Linked DNA regions of Anatilimnocola floriformis. The protein of the gene in region 1 interacts with the protein of each later gene in a pairwise test. Links are inferred from orthologs where the notes say so. Each region holds a gene or a part of one and is shown on either strand. Other genes may lie near its edges. The genes, in order: tpiA and pepT.

Region 1 (3,137 bases):
GAGCGGGTCGAAGCCCTCGGCATGCGAGCCCACCTCAGCCGCGGCACGTATCGCACCATCATCGGCGTGATCGGCGACGAGCAAAAGCTCGGCTCGGAACCGCTCCGCGCCATTCCAGGCGTGATGGACGTCATGCCCGTGCTGCCGCCGTATAAGCTCGCCAGCCGCGAAGCTCATCCGCAGGCCAGCATCGTCGATGTCGCGGGCGTGAAGATCGGTGGCGGTAATCTCGCCATGATCGCCGGGCCCTGCGCCGTTGAAGAACCCGAGCGGATGATGAACATCGCCGCCGCGGTGAAGAAGGCCGGCGCAAATATCTATCGTGGTGGTGCTTACAAGCCGCGCACCAGCCCTTACGCCTACCAAGGCTCGGGCGAAGAAGGCTTGAAGATTCTCCGCGCGGCTGGTGACGCGCACGGCATGCCCGTGGTCACCGAAGTGATGGATCCACGCTGCGTCGAGGTCGTCGATCAATACGCCGACATGATCCAGATCGGCGCGCGGAACATGCAGAACTTCGTGCTCCTCACCGAAGTGGGCAAGACCCGCAAGCCGGTGTTGCTGAAGCGCGGCATGAGCGCGACGATCGAAGACTTGCTGATGAGCGCCGAATACATCCTCTCGCAAGGCAACAACCAGGTTGTGCTGTGCGAGCGCGGTGTGAAGGGCTTTGATAAGGTCACCCGCAATCTATACGACGTGGCCGCGGTCGCCGTCGTCAAGGGTTTGTCGCACTTGCCGATCATTGTCGATCCGAGTCATGCAACCGGCCGGCCTGATCTGATTCCGCCGTGTGCTCTGGCGGGTGTCGCCGTCGGCGCCGATGGCGTGCATATCGAAGTGCACGACTGCCCCGAAAAAGCCAAGTCCGATGGTCCGCAGGCTCTCCTCCCGCGGCAGTATGCAGAGCTTGCTGTTCAAATTCGTAAATTGGCCGAGTTGTTTGGCAAAACGATCTCGACCCGGCCCCAAGAAAATTAACGAGACCGCCGCATGAGAAAGAAGTTTATCGCTGGCAACTGGAAGATGAACACCAACGCAGCGCAAGGCGTCGAACTCGCCGCCGCGCTGGCGAAGGCGATCGGTTCGTCGACCGATGTGGAAGTTGCTGTTTGCCCGCCGGCCCTGTACCTGAGCGCCGTCGGCGCTGCCATTAAGGGTTCCAGCATCGGCCTGGGTGCCCAGAACTGTCACCACGAAGCCAAGGGCGCGTTCACGGGCGAAATCGCCCCCGCCATGCTTCTCGACGTCGGCTGCAAGTACGTGATTCTCGGTCACAGTGAACGCCGCCAGTTGTTTCACGAAACCAATGCCGACGTCAACAAGAAGACGATCGCTGCTCTCGCTGCCGGCCTCACGCCCATCGTGTGCGTGGGCGAATCGCTGGCCGAACGCCAAGCCAACAAGACGAGCGATGTCGTTCGCGAACAGGTCCAAGGTTCCTTGGCCGGCCTGGCTGGCGAGCAAATCCTGAAGCTCGTTATCGCTTACGAGCCGATTTGGGCCATTGGCACGGGTGTGGTCGCCACGCCGGAGCAAGCTGAGGAGGTGCATGCTGACCTTCGCTCGCTGCTAACGTCGCGATATACTGCAGCCGTCGCCGACAAGGTGCGGATTCAATACGGCGGCAGCGTGAACGCGGAAAACGCCAAGACTTTGCTCTCGCAGCCGAATATCGATGGAGCGCTCGTCGGTGGCGCATCGCTCAAAGCCGACGGCTTTTTGGCGATCATAAACGGGGCCAAGTAGCCAGAGCTACGGAGAGAATCAACATGCTTCAACTATTGCAAATCGCTCCCTTGGCGCTCGGTGCACTCCACTGGGCGTTCATGATTCCGATTTTCCTCCTGAGCGTCTTCCTCATTCTGCTCGTGCTCGTGCAACGCGGACGCGGTGGCGGTTTGACCGGTGCGTTGGGTGGTATGGGTGGTCAAAGCGCGTTCGGCGCCAAGGCCGGCGACATGTTCACCAAGATCACCATCGTCACGGCGATGATCTGGATTCTGCTCGCCATGGGCGCGCTTAAGGTATTGCACCGGTCGCGCTTGGGTGGCGGCGGTGTTGCCGTTCCAGCTACGGTTCCCGCTAAGGGCGGTGCTGTTCCTGCCGATCCAACTGGCCCGGCTCCCGGCGGCATTACTCCCGAAAACACGGCTCCGCCGAAGGGTGAAGCGCCGAAGGGCGATACCCCGAAGGGCGATACCCCGAAGGGCGATACCCCGAAGAGCGACACGCCGAGCACTCCGCCGCCAGCTGCCGAAACGCCGGCCGCTCCGGCGACGCCGGATGCTCCCGCAGCACCAGCAACTCCCCCTGCTCCACCGGCCACGCCGGAGAAGAGCGACAAGTAAGCCACACGGGCGATGGATTGCCAGTTGGTCGTTACGGGCTCGGCTTGAAGTTGCCGGGCCCTGATTTTTTGCTGCGAGTACGCAGTATTTGTTTCTGGCAATTCCATCTTCTGCGGAGAGCGGCCTTGTTATCGAGCATGACGGGGCATGGCGAAGCACATCGAAACGTCGACGGATTGTCCGTCGCGGTCGAGGTGCGCAGCGTCAACAACCGCTTCTTCAAACTCAGCTTTCGCGCCAGCGAAGGCTACGGCGCGCTTGAATCGCAAGTCGAAGCTCTCGTTCGTCAAAGCGTTCGCCGCGGCACCGTGCAAGTCAACTTGCGGGTCGATCGCCAGGCTTCTCCTGACGACTATCGCTTGAATCAAGCCGTCATCGCTGGTTATCTGAAGCAACTTTCCAATCTCGCGGCCCTCGGCATTGCCGTCGACGGCGTGCGGGCCGATTCGCTGCTGCAGTTGCCGGGCGTGGTGTGCGAACCGGTCGCCGATTGGTCTGCCGTCGAAGCGCAATGGCCGATTATTTCGGCTGCGGTCAACGAAGCCGTCAAGCAGTTTGCCGCGATGCGGTTGGAAGAAGGCCAGACGATGGCCGCCGACATGCGAGCCAACTGCGCGCTGATCGCCAAAGAGCTGCAAGCCATCGAAGTTCGCGCACCGCTGGTGATCGACGCCTTCCGCACGCGAATCACCGACAAGCTCAACAAGCTGCTCGCCGAGGTCGGCACGCGGATCGAACCTTCCGACGTGGTTCGCGAGATCGGCGTGTTCACCGAGCGGAGCGACA
Region 2 (3,249 bases), 580 kb from region 1 along the record:
GTCGTAGGTCTCATAACCCGCGGCGCCAGTCGTCATCACCCAATCAAGTTCCGCGGCCAGGCAGAGCCTAGGCTCTAGGTTTTCGAAATGGAGCTTGCTGCGTCCATTGCGAAGCGGCGTCGGGAAATTGCGGCGACGAATGGAGGAAGATTTGCGCTGGCTCATGAGATGCAAAAACAAGGTTGAGCAGTAGATCGATGGAGCGGCTCTGAAGCCGACATTTTAGTTTCGTCGCTGCAGCAGAGCGAGGCGAAAGCGCATCGTCGTTCGCAAGAATGCACGATCTGCCATGCAAGAGAAATCGCGGCAATTTGCAGGGAAAAAGATTGAGGCTAGGCAGCGAAGCCTCGTTTGCCGGCCGGTGCGAGTACCCGAGCATCTGAGGCGGGAAAGATTGGCTCGCAATTAGCCGCCATGCCATTCAAAGAACAAACATAACACTCGCCAATTCAGATAGCATACAAACGCCCCTAAACCCAAGTATCCATGCAGAACTCTTAAGCATCCCGCAGGATGTTAGCGCATCGCTCCGGTTGGAAATGAACTTGGATTCCCGAGGGATCGCAGCCAGCAACTGCGTATTTTGTGAACAGCTCACCAGCTGCCCAAAGGGCCCCGATGAAGATTACTTTGCGAGAGCTGTTTCTGCTGACTGTGATCGTGGCCCTCACATTGGGTTGGCATGCGCACGATCGCAGAATGAAAGCCGAGCGTCTTCAGGTTCAGGCAGAATGGGAACAGGAACGCCGCCAACTTTTTTCGACCATCGCGGACCAAATGCGCGCCGAAATGCAGCGCGCAAACGCGAGGTTTTTCAGCCAAAGCAAAACGCCACAAACGATGGATGCGGCAACCCCTAACACGTGCGAAGCGCACCACTGAGCTAATGCCGGAAAAATTCGTTCAGAAATAGTGCCCCGAGTGGCAAGAAGGTCAGCAGCCCGACAATAGCGCCGGGCACAAAGTGGCCAATCAAACCGCCGGCGAACGCGCCCAGACAGATCGTGAATCCGCCGATAAGGACGATCGTGTGAAAGCCGATCGGCAGCGTCAACACCGAACCAGCCTGCAAGCCAAACCAAACGGTGATCGCTGCGCACAGGATCATTTGGAACAAATACTTCAGTGAAAACTGTCCGGCGCGCATAATCACATTGTATCCTGCGTCGCCGAAATTAGCCCTTCGCCCAAACTTGCACGAGTTCGGTGCAAACTTCCGTGGCAGCGACCATCTCTTCCAGGCAGGTCCATTCGAGCGGCGAGTGCGGATTGTGTTCGCCGGTCGAAAGATTCGGCGTCGGCAGGCCGCGCTCGGTCAACTGCGAGCCGTCGGTGCCGCCGCGGATGATCGTCAGTTTGGCTTCGCGGCCCAGGCGGCGATGAGCTTCCACTGCGTACGCAGCGGCCCGCGGTTCTTTCGCCAGGCCATCGCCGAGATTGCGATATTGCTTCTTGATTTGAACATCCACTTTGCAGCCCGGATGTTCTGCCTCGACCTCTTTGCCGAGCTTCTTCAGCAACTCGGCCTTCACGCCGAGGCCCGCCGTATCGAAGTCGCGCAGCAGCACGCGCACTGTAGATTCAGCGACTCCGCCGTGCAGATCGTAGGGATGCAAAAAGCCGCTGCGGCCGTCGGTCGTTTCCGGCGAATGCCCGGCCCGCGGCAAGCGATCGAGAAAAGTGCCGAGGGCCCGCAGTGAGTTCACCATGCGGTCCTTGGCAATCGACGGATGAATGTTGATGCCGGTGATCTTCACCGTGGCGAGATCGGCGGAAAACGTTTCGACGTCGACTTCGCCAGCCCCGGCGCCGTCGAGCGTGTAACAAACCGTGGCGCCGAGTTTTTTCAAATCGACATGATCGATGCCATGGCCGATTTCTTCATCGCAAGTGAAGAGAATCCGGACCGGGCCATGCTTTAGCTCCGGTTGTTCGATCAGATGCTGCGCCATTTCCATGATCACGGCGATGCCGGACTTGTCATCAGCACCGAGCAACGTCGTGCCGTCGGTCGTGACGAGCGTTTTTCCCTTGAGACCAGCGAGCTCGGGATTCTGTGCCACGCGAATCACGCGGCTCGTATCTTTCGGCAGCACGATGTCGCCGCCGACGTAGTTACGAATGACCTGCGGCTTCACGTCCTTGCCGGTTGTCTCGGGCGAAGTATCGACGTGGGCATTGAAAGTCACCACCGGCGCACTCTTCGTCGCGGCAGCATCGAGCGTGCTCGGCACGGTGGCATAAACCAAGCCTTTGTCAGTGAACTCGACATCGGCAGCGCCCATGGCGCGAAGTTCATCGGCGAGGATTTTGCCGAGCAGCAGTTGGCCTGGCGAGCTCGGATACACGCCGCCAGGTTCGCCGGCGGTAGTGTCGAGTTGCACGTAGCTGAGAAAACGGGCGAGGAGGCGTTCGGGGTTGATCATGGATGTGTACGCTGCGAGTTGGCTTAGTTTTGGATGACTTCAGTTTAACGTTGTTGCCAGGTAGGGAGATGGGGCGATCGGGAGGTGGGGCAACTGATTTCGAATTGGTCTCCCCATCGCCCAATCTCCCCGCCTCCTCATCGTGCACACGCCCGCCATTCTGCAAATCGCCCGCAGCTAGTAAAATGCAAAATCCCACCACCACAGGCGAGACCCAATGAAATTCACCAAAATGCACGGCATCGGCAACGACTATGTTTACGTCAATTGTTTCGACGTGCCGGTGCCCAAGGATCCGGCTTCGCTGGCGGTGCGGATTGCCGACCGGCACTTTGGCGTCGGCGGCGACGGGCTGATTTTGATCTGCCCGAGCGATCAAGGCGCCGATGCCCGCATGCGGATGTTCAATGCCGACGGCAGCGAATCGGAGATGTGCGGCAACGGCCTGCGTTGCGTGGCGAAGTACGTTTACGACCACGGCATCAAGCGCGATCCGCGGCTGCGCTTGCAAACCGGCAACGGCATTCTCACCGTCGATCTGGAAGTGAAGAATGGGAAGGCTGAGCGCGTGCGCGTGAATATGGGCAAGCCGATTTTGGAAGCGGAAAAAATTCCGACCAAGCTCGTCGGCACGCCGCCGACCAATGTGAAACTCGAAGTCGAAGGCAAGACATTCGAGGTCACTGCGGTCTCGATGGGCAACCCGCACTGCATCGTCTTCGTCCCCGAAGCCACCGATGCTCTCGTTCTCGGCTTGGGCAAGTATTTCGAAAACTCGCCGATGTTTCCCAAGCGGGTGAATGTCGAGTTCGTCGAAGTCCTC

Evidence for each region.
Region 2: the proteins of tpiA (region 1) and pepT interact in binary tests that used the Escherichia coli proteins (3 or more experiments, as listed by UniProt). The link is inferred for Anatilimnocola floriformis from one-to-one orthologs.

The regions. Positions count from the first base shown.
Region 1 is NZ_JAMLFW010000002.1:268,874-272,010, reverse strand. The notes cover bases 54-2,871. They hold tpiA (triose-phosphate isomerase), read left to right. Parts: upstream 54-993; coding sequence 994-1,749; downstream 1,750-2,871. Other genes in these bases: M9Q49_RS25775 (YicC/YloC family endoribonuclease), read left to right, coding at 2,477-2,871; secG (preprotein translocase subunit SecG), read left to right, coding at 1,773-2,351; aroF (3-deoxy-7-phosphoheptulonate synthase), read left to right, coding at 54-981. Outside these bases: more of aroF, read left to right, coding at 1-53; more of M9Q49_RS25775, read left to right, coding at 2,872-3,137. UniProt on the Escherichia coli protein: Involved in the gluconeogenesis. Catalyzes stereospecifically the conversion of dihydroxyacetone phosphate (DHAP) to D-glyceraldehyde-3-phosphate (G3P).
Region 2 is NZ_JAMLFW010000002.1:845,635-848,883, reverse strand. Bases 302-3,231 are described here. They hold pepT (peptidase T), read right to left. Parts: upstream 2,427-3,231; coding sequence 1,176-2,426; downstream 302-1,175. Other genes in these bases: dapF (diaminopimelate epimerase), read left to right, coding at 2,644-3,231; M9Q49_RS28060 (hypothetical protein), read right to left, coding at 884-1,108; M9Q49_RS28065 (hypothetical protein), read left to right, coding at 619-882. Outside these bases: M9Q49_RS28070 (PKD domain-containing protein), read right to left, coding at 1-36; more of dapF, read left to right, coding at 3,232-3,249. UniProt on the Escherichia coli protein: Cleaves the N-terminal amino acid of tripeptides.